Regions from separate parts of the Priestia sp. ABM2_011 genome, predicted to be linked through region 3. Evidence: a T-box and tRNA genes for the amino acid it is inferred to sense, from the RefSeq annotation. Region 3 holds a T-box; the other regions hold tRNA genes.
What was found. A T-box is a leader RNA that pairs with one kind of tRNA and senses whether it is charged. The one in region 3 lies ahead of thrS (threonine--tRNA ligase), so its partner is inferred to be a tRNA-Thr.
Positions count from the first base shown of each region.

Region 1: it has a tRNA-Thr gene. The T-box ahead of thrS (threonine--tRNA ligase) is inferred to sense a tRNA for this amino acid. The anticodon was not compared.
Region 2: it has a tRNA-Thr gene. The T-box ahead of thrS (threonine--tRNA ligase) is inferred to sense a tRNA for this amino acid. The anticodon was not compared.
Region 4: it has a tRNA-Thr gene. The T-box ahead of thrS (threonine--tRNA ligase) is inferred to sense a tRNA for this amino acid. The anticodon was not compared.

Region 1 covers NZ_JBSWUB010000001.1:93,162-97,157, forward strand. Annotated here, with positions in the region: gene ACXAE4_RS00510 (aspartyl-phosphate phosphatase Spo0E family protein) at 1-25, shown strand, start outside; gene rocF (arginase) at 108-1,007, opposite strand; tRNA gene ACXAE4_RS00520 (tRNA-Ala) at 1,171-1,246, opposite strand; tRNA gene ACXAE4_RS00525 (tRNA-Gly) at 1,270-1,344, opposite strand; tRNA gene ACXAE4_RS00530 (tRNA-Lys) at 1,354-1,426, opposite strand; tRNA gene ACXAE4_RS00535 (tRNA-Gln) at 1,431-1,505, opposite strand; tRNA gene ACXAE4_RS00540 (tRNA-Tyr) at 1,513-1,596, opposite strand; tRNA gene ACXAE4_RS00545 (tRNA-Thr) at 1,605-1,680, opposite strand; tRNA gene ACXAE4_RS00550 (tRNA-Val) at 1,685-1,760, opposite strand; tRNA gene ACXAE4_RS00555 (tRNA-Glu) at 1,784-1,858, opposite strand; tRNA gene ACXAE4_RS00560 (tRNA-Asn) at 1,862-1,936, opposite strand; rRNA gene rrf (5S ribosomal RNA) at 1,946-2,061, opposite strand; rRNA gene ACXAE4_RS00570 (23S ribosomal RNA) at 2,171-3,996, opposite strand, start outside.
Region 2 covers NZ_JBSWUB010000001.1:4,692,527-4,696,522, reverse strand. Annotated here, with positions in the region: rRNA gene ACXAE4_RS24730 (23S ribosomal RNA) at 1-1,585, shown strand, start outside; rRNA gene rrf (5S ribosomal RNA) at 1,648-1,763, shown strand; tRNA gene ACXAE4_RS24720 (tRNA-Val) at 1,878-1,953, shown strand; tRNA gene ACXAE4_RS24715 (tRNA-Thr) at 1,958-2,033, shown strand; tRNA gene ACXAE4_RS24710 (tRNA-Tyr) at 2,042-2,125, shown strand; tRNA gene ACXAE4_RS24705 (tRNA-Gln) at 2,133-2,207, shown strand; tRNA gene ACXAE4_RS24700 (tRNA-Lys) at 2,212-2,287, shown strand; tRNA gene ACXAE4_RS24695 (tRNA-Leu) at 2,301-2,382, shown strand; tRNA gene ACXAE4_RS24690 (tRNA-Gly) at 2,402-2,476, shown strand; tRNA gene ACXAE4_RS24685 (tRNA-Cys) at 2,487-2,560, shown strand; tRNA gene ACXAE4_RS24680 (tRNA-Leu) at 2,573-2,661, shown strand; tRNA gene ACXAE4_RS24675 (tRNA-Arg) at 2,671-2,747, shown strand; tRNA gene ACXAE4_RS24670 (tRNA-Pro) at 2,752-2,828, shown strand; tRNA gene ACXAE4_RS24665 (tRNA-Ala) at 2,834-2,909, shown strand; tRNA gene ACXAE4_RS24660 (tRNA-Ser) at 2,920-3,012, shown strand; tRNA gene ACXAE4_RS24655 (tRNA-Asp) at 3,024-3,099, shown strand; tRNA gene ACXAE4_RS24650 (tRNA-Gly) at 3,111-3,184, shown strand; tRNA gene ACXAE4_RS24645 (tRNA-Ile) at 3,197-3,270, shown strand; tRNA gene ACXAE4_RS24640 (tRNA-Glu) at 3,313-3,384, shown strand; gene ACXAE4_RS24635 (M48 family metallopeptidase) at 3,594-3,996, shown strand, end outside.
Region 3 covers NZ_JBSWUB010000001.1:2,945,511-2,949,506, forward strand. Annotated here, with positions in the region: gene ACXAE4_RS15915 (amino acid permease) at 1-303, opposite strand, end outside; gene ACXAE4_RS15920 (hypothetical protein) at 692-895, shown strand; gene thrS (threonine--tRNA ligase) at 1,067-2,284, opposite strand; T-box leader at 2,338-2,566, opposite strand; gene ACXAE4_RS15930 (sulfatase family protein) at 3,233-3,996, opposite strand, start outside.
Region 4 covers NZ_JBSWUB010000001.1:621,147-625,142, forward strand. Annotated here, with positions in the region: rRNA gene ACXAE4_RS03320 (23S ribosomal RNA) at 1-2,220, shown strand, start outside; rRNA gene rrf (5S ribosomal RNA) at 2,330-2,445, shown strand; tRNA gene ACXAE4_RS03330 (tRNA-Val) at 2,455-2,530, shown strand; tRNA gene ACXAE4_RS03335 (tRNA-Thr) at 2,557-2,632, shown strand; tRNA gene ACXAE4_RS03340 (tRNA-Lys) at 2,641-2,716, shown strand; tRNA gene ACXAE4_RS03345 (tRNA-Leu) at 2,730-2,811, shown strand; tRNA gene ACXAE4_RS03350 (tRNA-Gly) at 2,834-2,908, shown strand; tRNA gene ACXAE4_RS03355 (tRNA-Leu) at 2,923-3,011, shown strand; tRNA gene ACXAE4_RS03360 (tRNA-Arg) at 3,021-3,097, shown strand; tRNA gene ACXAE4_RS03365 (tRNA-Pro) at 3,102-3,178, shown strand; tRNA gene ACXAE4_RS03370 (tRNA-Ala) at 3,184-3,259, shown strand; tRNA gene ACXAE4_RS03375 (tRNA-Met) at 3,290-3,366, shown strand; tRNA gene ACXAE4_RS03380 (tRNA-Ser) at 3,394-3,486, shown strand; tRNA gene ACXAE4_RS03385 (tRNA-Asp) at 3,498-3,573, shown strand; tRNA gene ACXAE4_RS03390 (tRNA-Phe) at 3,582-3,657, shown strand; tRNA gene ACXAE4_RS03395 (tRNA-His) at 3,668-3,743, shown strand; tRNA gene ACXAE4_RS03400 (tRNA-Gly) at 3,755-3,828, shown strand; tRNA gene ACXAE4_RS03405 (tRNA-Ile) at 3,836-3,912, shown strand; tRNA gene ACXAE4_RS03410 (tRNA-Asn) at 3,916-3,990, shown strand; tRNA gene ACXAE4_RS03415 (tRNA-Ser) at 3,994-3,996, shown strand, end outside.

The sequences.
Region 1 (3,996 bases), 2.9 Mb from region 3:
ATATGAAAAGTTTTTCTCTATATAAAGAAGCTCTAGAATCTGAACTAAGAGCTTCTTTTTTTTATCTTCACATTTGTTTCATGTACCTTTTGGTAGGCAATAATGTTTTATACTAATTTTTCTCCTAAAAGTGAGCCCATTAATGCAACAGCTACGGTAGCTGTTTTATTCCGCTCATCTAAAATAGGATTCACTTCCACAAACTCGGCAGAAGTGATTAGCTGAGATTCTGCCAACATCTCCATAGCTAAATGACTTTCTCTGTAGCTTATTCCACCGATAACTGGCGTTCCTACTCCAGGTGCATCATGTGGATCCAGTCCATCTAAATCGAGTGATAGATGAACGCCATCTGTTTTATCACGCAAATATAAAATTGTTTCTTCCATTACTTTTGTCATACCCATTCGATCTATCTCATGCATCGTATACACTTTAATTCCTTTTTCCTTTATTAGCTCTTTTTCTCCTTCATCTAAAGAACGGGCTCCGATAATCACAATATTCTCGGGCTTGACTTTAGGGGCATAGCCACCAATTCGAGTCAATGCTTCGTCTCCTATACCTATACTTGCCGCCAATGGCATACCGTGAATATTTCCGGAAGGAGACGTATCTGCTGTATTTAAATCTCCATGTGCATCATACCAAATTACACCCAAATTTTTATAATGACGACTTACTCCTGCTAGTGTTCCGATAGCGATGCTGTGATCTCCCCCTAGCACTAAAGGAAACCTTTTATTTGTAATAACATCACTTACGGTCTGAGCAAGTCTTTCGCTAGCATCCGCTACAGCTTTTAAATTCTTTAAGTTTGTATTTTCATCACTATGTACTCGTTCAGCTAAGGCAATTTCAATATTCCCTTTATCTTCTACACTATATCCAATATTCTCGATGCGTTCCATAACACCTGCATATCGTATCGCACTTGGCCCCATATCGACCCCTCGGCGAGTTTGACCTAAATCCATTGGTACTCCAATAATTGAAAGCTTATTCATAATATGTCCCCCCATCACAAATGTTGCTACTCTCTTATTGTAACGGCTAAATGAGCGATGGCTCAACTCGACACTTTTTTGAATATATATACAATTCTAATTTGTAGAAACTACACAAAAAAACCTTTAAGCAAATTGCTTAAAGGTTGTACGTTTATATGTATGGTGGAGCCTAGCGGGATCGAACCGCTGACCTCCTGCGTGCAAGGCAGGCGCTCTCCCAGCTGAGCTAAGGCCCCAATATGTTTTTTTTATATAGAAATGGAGCGGAAGACGAGGTTCGAACTCGCGACCCCCACCTTGGCAAGGTGGTGTTCTACCACTGAACTACTTCCGCTTATTAAAATGAGCCATGAAGGACTCGAACCTTCGACCCTCTGATTAAAAGTCAGATGCTCTACCAACTGAGCTAATGGCTCTCTATGGCTGGGCTAGCTGGATTCGAACCAACGCATGACGGAATCAAAATCCGTTGCCTTACCGCTTGGCGATAGCCCAATAAAAATGGTGGAGGGGGGCAGATTCGAACTGCCGAACCCGAAGGAGCGGATTTACAGTCCGCCGCGTTTAGCCACTTCGCTACCCCTCCGATATAAATGGTGCCGGCAAGAGGACTTGAACCCCCAACCTACTGATTACAAGTCAGTTGCTCTACCAGTTGAGCTACACCGGCACGGTGGTGGAGGATGACGGGATCGAACCGCCGACCCCCTGCTTGTAAGGCAGGTGCTCTCCCAGCTGAGCTAATCCTCCACTATTATGTAGATAAAAATAAATGGTGACCCGTACGGGATTCGAACCCGTGTTACCGCCGTGAAAGGGCGGTGTCTTAACCGCTTGACCAACGGGCCAGTTGGCTCCACAGGTAGGACTCGAACCTACGACCGATCGGTTAACAGCCGATAGCTCTACCACTGAGCTACTGTGGAATAATAATAGCCTGGCAACGTCCTACTCTCACAGGGACAAAGTCCCAACTACCATCGGCGCTAAAGAGCTTAACTTCCGTGTTCGGTATGGGAACGGGTGTGACCTCTTCGCTATCGCCACCAGACAAATTATATTATACATGATTTGATAAAGAAAGCAAGACTTTTTTGAAAAAGTTTTGTTCTTTCAAAACTAGATAACAGGTTGCTGAGTAAAGCTTACGCTTTTAAAGTTTGGTTAAGTCCTCGATCGATTAGTATCAGTCAGCTACACATGTCGCCACGCTTCCACCTCTGACCTATCAACCTGATCATCTTTCAGGGATCTTACTAGCTTGCGCTATGGGAAATCTCATCTTGAGGGGGGCTTCATGCTTAGATGCTTTCAGCACTTATCCCGTCCACACATAGCTACCCAGCGATGCCTTTGGCAAGACAACTGGTACACCAGCGGTGTGTCCATCCCGGTCCTCTCGTACTAAGGACAGCTCCTCTCAAATTTCCTACGCCCACGACGGATAGGGACCGAACTGTCTCACGACGTTCTGAACCCAGCTCGCGTACCGCTTTAATGGGCGAACAGCCCAACCCTTGGGACCGACTACAGCCCCAGGATGCGATGAGCCGACATCGAGGTGCCAAACCTCCCCGTCGATGTGGACTCTTGGGGGAGATAAGCCTGTTATCCCCGGGGTAGCTTTTATCCGTTGAGCGATGGCCCTTCCATGCGGAACCACCGGATCACTAAGCCCGACTTTCGTCCCTGCTCGACTTGTAGGTCTCGCAGTCAAGCTCCCTTGTGCCTTTACACTCTACGAATGATTTCCAACCATTCTGAGGGAACCTTTGGGCGCCTCCGTTACATTTTAGGAGGCGACCGCCCCAGTCAAACTGCCCACCTGACACTGTCTCCCGGCCCGATCAGGGCCGCGGGTTAGAATTTCAATACAGCCAGGGTAGTATCCCACCGACGCCTCCACCGAAGCTAGCGCTCCGGCTTCTCAGGCTCCTACCTATCCTGTACAAGCTGTACCAAAATTCAATATCAGGCTACAGTAAAGCTCCACGGGGTCTTTCCGTCCTGTCGCGGGTAACCTGCATCTTCACAGGTACTATAATTTCACCGAGTCTCTCGTTGAGACAGTGCCCAGATCGTTACGCCTTTCGTGCGGGTCGGAACTTACCCGACAAGGAATTTCGCTACCTTAGGACCGTTATAGTTACGGCCGCCGTTTACTGGGGCTTCGATTCAGAGCTTCTCCCAAAGGATAACCCCTCCTCTTAACCTTCCAGCACCGGGCAGGCGTCAGCCCCTATACTTCGCCTTGCGGCTTCGCAGAGACCTGTGTTTTTGCTAAACAGTCGCCTGGGCCTATTCACTGCGGCTCTCTCGGGCTATACACCCTACCAGAGCACCCCTTCTCCCGAAGTTACGGGGTCATTTTGCCGAGTTCCTTAACGAGAGTTCTCTCGATCACCTTAGGATTCTCTCCTCGCCTACCTGTGTCGGTTTGCGGTACGGGCACCTCCCGCCTCGCTAGAGGCTTTTCTTGGCAGTGTGGAATCAGGAACTTCGGTACTATAATTCCCTCGTCATCACAGCTCAGCCTTTATGATGAGCGGATTTGCCTACTCATCAGCCTAACTGCTTGAACGCGCATATCCAGCAGCGCGCTTACCCTATCCTACTGCGTCCCCCCATTACTCAAACGGCGGGGAGGTGGTACAGGAATATCAACCTGTTGGCCATCGCCTACGCTTTTCAGCCTCGGCTTAGGTCCCGACTAACCCTGAGCGGACGAGCCTTCCTCAGGAAACCTTAGGCATTCGGTGGACAAGATTCTCACTTGTCTTTCGCTACTCATACCGGCATTCTCACTTCTAAGCGCTCCACCAGTCCTTACGGTCTGACTTCACAGCACTTAGAACGCTCTCCTACCACTGACATCAAAGATGTCAATCCACAGCTTCGGTGATACGTTTAGCCCCGGTACATTTTCGGCGCAGAGTCACTCGACCAGTGAGCTATTACGCACTCTTTAAATGGTGGCTGCTTCTAA
Region 2 (3,996 bases), 1.7 Mb from region 3:
GGTTTCCTGAGGAAGGCTCGTCCGCTCAGGGTTAGTCGGGACCTAAGCCGAGGCTGAAAAGCGTAGGCGATGGCCAACAGGTTGATATTCCTGTACCACCTCCCCGCCGTTTGAGTAATGGGGGGACGCAGTAGGATAGGGTAAGCGCGCTGCTGGATATGCGCGTTCAAGCAGTTAGGCTGATGAGTAGGCAAATCCGCTCATCATAAAGGCTGAGCTGTGATGACGAGGGAATTATAGTACCGAAGTTCCTGATTCCACACTGCCAAGAAAAGCCTCTAGCGAGGCGGGAGGTGCCCGTACCGCAAACCGACACAGGTAGGCGAGGAGAGAATCCTAAGGTGATCGAGAGAACTCTCGTTAAGGAACTCGGCAAAATGACCCCGTAACTTCGGGAGAAGGGGTGCTCTGGTAGGGTGTATAGCCCGAGAGAGCCGCAGTGAATAGGCCCAGGCGACTGTTTAGCAAAAACACAGGTCTCTGCGAAGCCGCAAGGCGAAGTATAGGGGCTGACGCCTGCCCGGTGCTGGAAGGTTAAGAGGAGGGGTTATCCTTTGGGAGAAGCTCTGAATCGAAGCCCCAGTAAACGGCGGCCGTAACTATAACGGTCCTAAGGTAGCGAAATTCCTTGTCGGGTAAGTTCCGACCCGCACGAAAGGCGTAACGATCTGGGCACTGTCTCAACGAGAGACTCGGTGAAATTATAGTACCTGTGAAGATGCAGGTTACCCGCGACAGGACGGAAAGACCCCGTGGAGCTTTACTGTAGCCTGATATTGAATTTTGGTACAGCTTGTACAGGATAGGTAGGAGCCTGAGAAGCCGGAGCGCTAGCTTCGGTGGAGGCGTCGGTGGGATACTACCCTGGCTGTATTGAAATTCTAACCCGCGGCCCTGATCGGGCCGGGAGACAGTGTCAGGTGGGCAGTTTGACTGGGGCGGTCGCCTCCTAAAATGTAACGGAGGCGCCCAAAGGTTCCCTCAGAATGGTTGGAAATCATTCGTAGAGTGTAAAGGCACAAGGGAGCTTGACTGCGAGACCTACAAGTCGAGCAGGGACGAAAGTCGGGCTTAGTGATCCGGTGGTTCCGCATGGAAGGGCCATCGCTCAACGGATAAAAGCTACCCCGGGGATAACAGGCTTATCTCCCCCAAGAGTCCACATCGACGGGGAGGTTTGGCACCTCGATGTCGGCTCATCGCATCCTGGGGCTGTAGTCGGTCCCAAGGGTTGGGCTGTTCGCCCATTAAAGCGGTACGCGAGCTGGGTTCAGAACGTCGTGAGACAGTTCGGTCCCTATCCGTCGTGGGCGTAGGAAATTTGAGAGGAGCTGTCCTTAGTACGAGAGGACCGGGATGGACACACCGCTGGTGTACCAGTTGTCTTGCCAAAGGCATCGCTGGGTAGCTATGTGTGGACGGGATAAGTGCTGAAAGCATCTAAGCATGAAGCCCCCCTCAAGATGAGATTTCCCATAGCGCAAGCTAGTAAGATCCCTGAAAGATGATCAGGTTGATAGGTCAGAGGTGGAAGCGTGGCGACATGTGTAGCTGACTGATACTAATCGATCGAGGACTTAACCAAACTTTAAAAGCGTAAGCTTTACTCAGCAAACTGTTACCTAGTTTTGAGAGAGCAATCTCTTGTCTGGTGGCGATAGCGAAGAGGTCACACCCGTTCCCATACCGAACACGGAAGTTAAGCTCTTTAGCGCCAATGGTAGTTGGGACTTTGTCCCTGTGAGAGTAGGACGTTGCCAGGCAATGAATAAAACCCCTTATGAGTCTCTTGTAAAGAGCATAGGGGTTTTTTATTTGAAATAGTTTATTATGAGTATTCAAAATAACGCTTATTAACGCGCTTATATAGATTCTCTGGAGGATTAGCTCAGCTGGGAGAGCACCTGCCTTACAAGCAGGGGGTCGGCGGTTCGATCCCGTCATCCTCCACCACCGTGCCGGTGTAGCTCAACTGGTAGAGCAACTGACTTGTAATCAGTAGGTTGGGGGTTCAAGTCCTCTTGCCGGCACCATTTATATCGGAGGGGTAGCGAAGTGGCTAAACGCGGCGGACTGTAAATCCGCTCCTTCGGGTTCGGCAGTTCGAATCTGCCCCCCTCCACCATCTTTATTGGGCTATCGCCAAGCGGTAAGGCAACGGATTTTGATTCCGTCATGCGTTGGTTCGAATCCAGCTAGCCCAGCCATAGAGAGCCATTAGCTCAGTTGGTAGAGCATCTGACTTTTAATCAGAGGGTCGAAGGTTCGAGTCCTTCATGGCTCACCAGTTATATTTACACGCGGGTGTGGCGGAATTGGCAGACGCGCTAGACTTAGGATCTAGTGTCTTATGACGTGGGGGTTCAAGTCCCTTCACCCGCATCTTAATTTAGATAAATGCGCGGAAGTAGTTCAGTGGTAGAACACCACCTTGCCAAGGTGGGGGTCGCGAGTTCGAACCTCGTCTTCCGCTCCATATATATATTGGCGGCATAGCCAAGTGGTAAGGCCAAGGTCTGCAAAACCTTTATCACCGGTTCAAATCCGGTTGCCGCCTCCACGTATAAGTCCTGCCGGGGTGGTGGAATTGGCAGACACACAGGACTTAAAATCCTGCGGTAGGTGACTACCGTGCCGGTTCAAGTCCGGCCCTCGGCACCATTTTAATAAGCGCCCGTAGCTCAATTGGATAGAGCGTTTGACTACGGATCAAAAGGTTAGGGGTTCGACTCCTCTCGGGCGCGCCATAAACGGGAAGTAGCTCAGCTTGGTAGAGCACTTGGTTTGGGACCAAGGGGTCGCAGGTTCGAATCCTGTCTTCCCGACCATTTATGGGGCCTTAGCTCAGCTGGGAGAGCGCCTGCCTTGCACGCAGGAGGTCAGCGGTTCGATCCCGCTAGGCTCCACCATACAGTACACGGAGGAATACCCAAGTCCGGCTGAAGGGATCGGTCTTGAAAACCGACAGGGGTGTTAAAGCCCGCGGGGGTTCGAATCCCTCTTCCTCCGCCATTTTCTATTTTGGTCCCGTGGTGTAGCGGTTAACATGCCTGCCTGTCACGCAGGAGATCGCGGGTTCGATTCCCGTCGGGACCGCCACTTTAAAATATGCGGGTGTAGTTTAGTGGTAAAACCTCAGCCTTCCAAGCTGATGTCGTGAGTTCGATTCTCATCACCCGCTCCAAATCCAAGTAAAGGGCCTATAGCTCAGCTGGTTAGAGCGCACGCCTGATAAGCGTGAGGTCGGTGGTTCGAGTCCACTTAGGCCCATCATGTTTTATAGTAATTGAATTTAACTTATAAATTGATACTGGCCCGTTGGTCAAGCGGTTAAGACACCGCCCTTTCACGGCGGTAACACGGGTTCGAATCCCGTACGGGTCATCACAAAAGCAGTTTGCATATGCAAACTGCTTTTTTTGTTTGTAAACAGAGTTTAGACAAAAGAATAAACTCTATTTTTCGTTTTTCTATGATTTTCTCTTCACAATTTGCATTTCCTATGGCACATCTCTAAACGCTTGTTCTAAATTTCGAAAAAAAACCTACAATAGTAATAACAGAATACTGTTTGTACAAAAGGAGGGGAATGCGTGAAAAAACTTGTTTTGTGGTCCATCGGAGTTTTTCTTGTGTATGCAGCTTGTATATGGGTGTATTTATTTTATATAAGTGACACCTCTATTCCACAATCATTAAAAGGTACCAGCGTGGATCCTGCTACGTTTATGAATGCAAGAGAACTTATGTTAACCGAAAAATATTCAAAGATTAGAGATGCGCTCTTTTTTATCCGAATTCCATATGAGTGGTTAGGGTTTATTTTAATTTTAGTGTTAGGTGTGTCTAAGAAAGTGAATAAGTGGTCTAAAGACGTCAGTCGTTTCAGTCTTCTCCAAACTGCTATTTATGTATTTTGGTTATCTGTTCTGCTGCTGATCTACTCTTTTCCTATGGACTGGATTAGCTATAAGCTTTCAACGGCTTACCATATTA
Region 3 (3,996 bases):
TTCGCCGATGGTTGCATATGTATAGGTGTAAACGCTCCCAGATACAGGTATAGTTGAAGCAAATTCCGCATAGCACAGCGCTGCAAAACCGCATACAATAGAAGCCAGTATAAAAGAAAAAATAACGGCTGGCCCCGCATCGTTAGCAGCTACTAAGCCTGTTAAAACTAAAACCCCCGTTCCTATTACGGCTCCAATACCAAGAAGAGTCAAATCGAATGCCCCTAATGTTTTGACTAGAGATTTGTTTTGACTTTGTTCTAATAATTGCTCGATTGACTTCTTTTTAAATAGTTTTCCCATTGCACTCTCTCCTCTCTGTTGCCACTCATCCATTAAAAAACTTAAAAATGACGTCTTTTCCTATTTGACTACGCGTTTTTACTTCAGATACAGAAGTAATTATATAGAAATAATTACTAACTTGTCTATTAGTATACTAATATCATTATATATATTTCAAGAGTTTTTGTAAGCGATTTCTTAATCTCTATCTATTTTGGCTTTATCAACTAAATAAAGAAATCATCATTGTGATTATGTATAATAAGTTTGAATAAAATTAATATTCTAAAAAATAAATTGGTTCATTTTCAGATAGTTTTTTCGCCACCTATCTTCAAATATAAATTCCTGACATAGGGATTATTTACAGAACGATGAATGTTTTACCTTAACGGGTGTTATAATGATGAAAACTGAAGTGTATGAAGGGCGGAGAGAGATGCTTAACTTACTTATTGGCTGTATTTTACTAGCATTAGGAGTGTACTTTATGTTTAAATTTCTTTTTTATTCTCCTTCTAAAAAGAAGCGAGGTCAGCAACCTATGAACAAATTGTCAAATGAAGATTCAGCTTCCCCCCGTACAAACGATTCGAATGGAACAAGATAATTTTTTTTATAAAATACCGGCGTTTGTCTAAGGCAAAAGTTATACTGCTGATATATATTATCTTATACCCTTCTAGTTCAATATTCCCTTCATTTTGGTGTAAGACAAGATGAAGGGAATCACTATCCGACTTAAAAAATCGGATTTTTCTATTTAGAAAGGTAAATGGCTTCAATAAACTCTGTTTGAATCCATTTCTTTATTCAAGTGTACAGCTGCCTCTTCAACACTTACTGTTCCAATGTTTTTCTTCCCATGCTTTCGCATAGCAAGCGATTTATTTTCTACTTCTTTATCTCCTATTACGGCCATATAAGGAACTTTGAGCATTTCGGCTTCTCTAATTTTCAGACCTATTTTTTCAATACGATCATCCACTTCAACACGATACCCTTGTGACTCCAGCTCGTGTTTCACCTTGTATGCATATTCCACATGCGGCGGTGCAATAGGCAAAAGCTTAAATTGAACAGGAGCCAGCCAAAGAGGAAATTGACCTTCATAATGTTCAATCAAGATGGCCATAAATCGTTCAACGGAACCGTATATAGCGCGGTGAATCATTACGGGACGGTGCGGTTTATTGTCCTCTCCAATATACATACAGTCAAACTTCTCTGGCATTAGAAAATCAAGCTGAACTGTTCCGCACTGCCAGCTGCGGCCTAGGGAATCTAAAATATGAAAATCGATTTTCGGCCCGTAAAAAGCTCCGTCTCCTTCATTTACCTGATAGTCTAAGCCTTTTTCATTTAGCACCGATTGAAGCGACTTTTCTGCTTGATTCCATGTTTCAATATCTCCCATAAATTTTTCAGGACGTGTGGATAGCTCCACTTTGTAATCAAAGCCAAAATGTGAATAAAAGTCATGGATAAACGCTAGAATGCGGCTAATCTCAGCTTCGATTTGACTGAGTTCTACGAATAAATGAGCGTCGTCCTGTGTGAATGACCGAACTCTTAGTAATCCGTTTAAAGAGCCAGAAAGCTCGTGGCGATGAACTAACCCGAGCTCCGCGTATCGAACTGGAAGTTCTCGGTAGCTTCTTCGCTTGCTGTTAAACAATAAAATGGCTCCCGGACAATTCATCGGTTTAATCGCATAGTTTTGTTTGTCAACATTTGAAAAATACATATTTTCATGATAGTGCTCCCAATGCCCTGATTGTTCCCATAGCTCCTGTTTCATCATGATGGGTGTTTTTATCTCTTGATAGCCTGCTTTGTAATGCTTTTGTTTCCAGTAGTTTTCTAACTCATTTCGAACAATCATTCCGTTAGGTAAGAAAAACGGCATACCAGGAGCTTCTTCCATCGACATAAACAGCTCCAGTTCTTGACCTAATTTTTGATGATTTCGTTTTTCTGCTTCCATTTGTTTTGACATGTTCATTCCTCCAATATGTTTTTATTCAACAAAAAAACCGCACTCATCCCTAATAAAGGGACGAATGCGGCCGTGGTACCACCCTAATTCCGTAAAATACCTATACGTATTTTACGCTTAAAAAGATAACGGTTTTACCGGTTGCAGTTTCAGTGTATACACATTCCCCGCCGCAGCTCCAAGGTGGTAAATTCATTTCGTTTTCTAAGGGTTCTCAGCCAGTGACCCTACTCTCTGTAAAGAAAATCCAAAAATGATTCATGTCCTTTTCAATGCTTGTATATTCATTTTTTCTACATAAAAAACCGCACTCATCCCTAGTGAAGGGACGAATGCGGTCGTGGTACCACCCTAATTCCGTAAAATACCTGTACGCATTTTACGCTCAAAAAAAGATAACGGTTTTACCGATTGCAGTTTCAGTTATGCACATTCCCTGCAATAGCTCTAAGGTGGTAAATTAGATGATTTCTTAAGGGCTCCCAGCCGCTGACCCTATTCTCTGCGAAGAAAACAGCACCTAATTCATGTCCTTTTCGTTGCCAAATAATGTTTGTTAGTTGTTAAAAGTGATTATAGTGTATAAATTTTACAGAAGTCAAGAAGTAATTTTTATTTCTTAATGTTATAGAATTAATTTATGCTTAAATTCCCGAAAAGTTACTTAAGAATATATGGGCTTAAAAAGTTTTTTATTATAATATTAACACCTACATTTTATTTTTGTTTTTACCTTTATTGTGTAAGAATAAAGGCAAAAAAGAAAGATGTTACAAGCATTTATTTGCTTTATCTAAGTATTATTAACGAATTAAAATCCAGTACTGCTCAAATCAGAATAAGTAACATAGCACAAGTATCATCAGTTTTTTATTTATATACTAAAATATTAAATATACCTTTTTCTACTTACACCAATATTTGGCTTGAACTCGTCGAAACTATTTTTTATCTATCTTTAGACGGAAGCTCCTGGTACATGCTTCCACTTTGCGGAAAAATCCGTTTTTTCCTGAGTTGTTCTTTAAGAATAACATCAAGCTGCCGCTGAATTTTCCTTGTTTCATTTGTTGAAAAATACGGGTAAGCCAAATTTACTGTTTCTAACGGATCCTTGGTCAAATTGTACATTTCAATTTGATCCGGAACCGATGTTTCTTTAAGGTTAGTAAGATCTACCGGGTAACTTTCATATTGCTCTCGGTGGATGACTTCATCTTTTTCGTTAGGTGCTGACCGAAATTGCGGATTATCATGGTATCGAGCGTATTTCCAGATTTCCTTTCCTGCGGCTGATTGAAACTCGACAATGATCGCTTGAATGTGATTAGGCTGAACGACTGACGGATAGCTTTCTCCTAAAAAATTTGTTTGGTGAAGTCCTTTTGTCGGGTCATCATCCGTCATAAAGAAAATCGGTGCTTTTTCTTTATGGAGCGATGTTTCTCCTCGCAACGTTCCTGAGAGGTCTCGCCCAACAAATGGATGTACTTCCGTATGACTTTTTTGCAATTGCTTTTGAACAGCGGAAGCATCGATATTAGCCAAGCTAAGCATTGTCGGGATCAAGTCAACATGACTAGTCAGCACGTCTGTACGTTGATAACTAGGAAACAAATGCTTGTTATGAATGAGAAGCGGCACGTGAATCGACTCTTCATACATGTTGTACCATTTTTGATGTAGTCCTCCGTGAGCCCCAAGCAAATCAC
Region 4 (3,996 bases), 2.3 Mb from region 3:
CCGAAACCAGGTGATCTACCCATGTCCAGGGTGAAGTTCAGGTAACACTGAATGGAGGCCCGAACCCACGCACGTTGAAAAGTGCGGGGATGAGGTGTGGGTAGCGGAGAAATTCCAATCGAACCTGGAGATAGCTGGTTCTCTCCGAAATAGCTTTAGGGCTAGCCTCATGTTGTAAGAGTCTTGGAGGTAGAGCACTGATTGGACTAGGGGCCCCCAACGGGTTACCGAATTCAGTCAAACTCCGAATGCCAAAGACTTATCCATGGGAGTCAGACTGCGAGTGATAAGATCCGTAGTCAAAAGGGAAACAGCCCAGACCACCAGCTAAGGTCCCCAAGTATACGTTAAGTGGAAAAGGATGTGGAGTTGCTTAGACAACCAGGATGTTGGCTTAGAAGCAGCCACCATTTAAAGAGTGCGTAATAGCTCACTGGTCGAGTGACTCTGCGCCGAAAATGTACCGGGGCTAAACGTATCACCGAAGCTGTGGATTGACATCTTTGATGTCAGTGGTAGGAGAGCGTTCTAAGTGCAGCGAAGTCAGACCGTAAGGACTGGTGGAGCGCTTAGAAGTGAGAATGCCGGTATGAGTAGCGAAAGACAAGTGAGAATCTTGTCCACCGAATGCCTAAGGTTTCCTGAGGAAGGCTCGTCCGCTCAGGGTTAGTCGGGACCTAAGCCGAGGCTGAAAAGCGTAGGCGATGGCCAACAGGTTGATATTCCTGTACCACCTCCCCGCCGTTTGAGTAATGGGGGGACGCAGTAGGATAGGGTAAGCGCGCTGCTGGATATGCGCGTTCAAGCAGTTAGGCTGATGAGTAGGCAAATCCGCTCATCATGAAAGCTGAGCTGTGATGACGAGGGAATTATAGTACCGAAGTTCCTGATTCCACACTGCCAAGAAAAGCCTCTAGCGAGGCGGGAGGTGCCCGTACCGCAAACCGACACAGGTAGGCGAGGAGAGAATCCTAAGGTGATCGAGAGAACTCTCGTTAAGGAACTCGGCAAAATGACCCCGTAACTTCGGGAGAAGGGGTGCTCTGGTAGGGTGTATAGCCCGAGAGAGCCGCAGTGAATAGGCCCAGGCGACTGTTTAGCAAAAACACAGGTCTCTGCGAAGCCGCAAGGCGAAGTATAGGGGCTGACGCCTGCCCGGTGCTGGAAGGTTAAGAGGAGGGGTTATCCTTTGGGAGAAGCTCTGAATCGAAGCCCCAGTAAACGGCGGCCGTAACTATAACGGTCCTAAGGTAGCGAAATTCCTTGTCGGGTAAGTTCCGACCCGCACGAAAGGCGTAACGATCTGGGCACTGTCTCAACGAGAGACTCGGTGAAATTATAGTACCTGTGAAGATGCAGGTTACCCGCGACAGGACGGAAAGACCCCGTGGAGCTTTACTGTAGCCTGATATTGAATTTTGGTACAGCTTGTACAGGATAGGTAGGAGCCTGAGAAGCCGGAGCGCTAGCTTCGGTGGAGGCGTCGGTGGGATACTACCCTGGCTGTATTGAAATTCTAACCCGCGGCCCTGATCGGGCCGGGAGACAGTGTCAGGTGGGCAGTTTGACTGGGGCGGTCGCCTCCTAAAATGTAACGGAGGCGCCCAAAGGTTCCCTCAGAATGGTTGGAAATCATTCGTAGAGTGTAAAGGCACAAGGGAGCTTGACTGCGAGACCTACAAGTCGAGCAGGGACGAAAGTCGGGCTTAGTGATCCGGTGGTTCCGCATGGAAGGGCCATCGCTCAACGGATAAAAGCTACCCCGGGGATAACAGGCTTATCTCCCCCAAGAGTCCACATCGACGGGGAGGTTTGGCACCTCGATGTCGGCTCATCGCATCCTGGGGCTGTAGTCGGTCCCAAGGGTTGGGCTGTTCGCCCATTAAAGCGGTACGCGAGCTGGGTTCAGAACGTCGTGAGACAGTTCGGTCCCTATCCGTCGTGGGCGTAGGAAATTTGAGAGGAGCTGTCCTTAGTACGAGAGGACCGGGATGGACACACCGCTGGTGTACCAGTTGTCTTGCCAAAGGCATCGCTGGGTAGCTATGTGTGGACGGGATAAGTGCTGAAAGCATCTAAGCATGAAGCCCCCCTCAAGATGAGATTTCCCATAGCGCAAGCTAGTAAGATCCCTGAAAGATGATCAGGTTGATAGGTCAGAGGTGGAAGCGTGGCGACATGTGTAGCTGACTGATACTAATCGATCGAGGACTTAACCAAACTTTAAAAGTGTAAGCTTTACTCAGCAAACTGTTATCTAGTTTTGAAAGAATAAATCTTTCGAAAAAAAGTATTGCTTTCTTTATATAATAGTGTATAATATAATATGTCTGGTGGCGATAGCGAAGAGGTCACACCCGTTCCCATACCGAACACGGAAGTTAAGCTCTTTAGCGCCAATGGTAGTTGGGACTTTGTCCCTGTGAGAGTAGGACGTTGCCAGGCTTTTATATCGGAGGATTAGCTCAGCTGGGAGAGCACCTGCCTTACAAGCAGGGGGTCGGCGGTTCGATCCCGTCATCCTCCACCATCGACTATTTAAGTCAGAGATTGCACGCCGGTGTAGCTCAATTGGTAGAGCAACTGACTTGTAATCAGTAGGTTGGGGGTTCAAGTCCTCTTGCCGGCACCATTTTTTTCGAGCCATTAGCTCAGTTGGTAGAGCATCTGACTTTTAATCAGAGGGTCGAAGGTTCGAGTCCTTCATGGCTCACCAGTTATATTTACACGCGGGTGTGGCGGAATTGGCAGACGCGCTAGACTTAGGATCTAGTGTCTTATGACGTGGGGGTTCAAGTCCCTTCACCCGCATCTTTAGTAATTTCATATATTTGCGGAAGTAGTTCAGTGGTAGAACACCACCTTGCCAAGGTGGGGGTCGCGAGTTCGAACCTCGTCTTCCGCTCCACGTATATAAGTCCTGCCGGGGTGGTGGAATTGGCAGACACACAGGACTTAAAATCCTGCGGTAGGTGACTACCGTGCCGGTTCAAGTCCGGCCCTCGGCACCATTTTAATAAGCGCCCGTAGCTCAATTGGATAGAGCGTTTGACTACGGATCAAAAGGTTAGGGGTTCGACTCCTCTCGGGCGCGCCATAAACGGGAAGTAGCTCAGCTTGGTAGAGCACTTGGTTTGGGACCAAGGGGTCGCAGGTTCGAATCCTGTCTTCCCGACCATTTATGGGGCCTTAGCTCAGCTGGGAGAGCGCCTGCCTTGCACGCAGGAGGTCAGCGGTTCGATCCCGCTAGGCTCCACCAATTAAACTGAATAATTGTAATGAATAATATGGCGGTGTAGCTCAGCTGGCTAGAGCGTACGGTTCATACCCGTGAGGTCGTGGGTTCGACTCCCTCCGCCGCTACCATATAAGTTACATTTGTTATAAATATACGGAGGAATACCCAAGTCCGGCTGAAGGGATCGGTCTTGAAAACCGACAGGGGTGTTAAAGCCCGCGGGGGTTCGAATCCCTCTTCCTCCTCCATTTTCTATCTTGGTCCCGTGGTGTAGCGGTTAACATGCCTGCCTGTCACGCAGGAGATCGCGGGTTCGATTCCCGTCGGGACCGCCATTTTGTTTGGCTCGGTAGCTCAGTTGGTAGAGCAAAGGACTGAAAATCCTTGTGTCGGCGGTTCGATTCCGTCCCGAGCCACCATTTTAAGACGGCGATTGTGGCGAAGTGGTTAACGCACCGGATTGTGGTTCCGGCATTCGTGGGTTCGATTCCCATCAGTCGCCCCATCTTAAGTAACGCGGGTGTAGTTTAGTGGTAAAACCTCAGCCTTCCAAGCTGATGTCGTGAGTTCGATTCTCATCACCCGCTCCAAATTAATGGGCCTATAGCTCAGCTGGTTAGAGCGCACGCCTGATAAGCGTGAGGTCGGTGGTTCGAGTCCACTTAGGCCCACCATATTCCACAGTAGCTCAGTGGTAGAGCTATCGGCTGTTAACCGATCGGTCGTAGGTTCGAGTCCTACCTGTGGAGCCATACGGA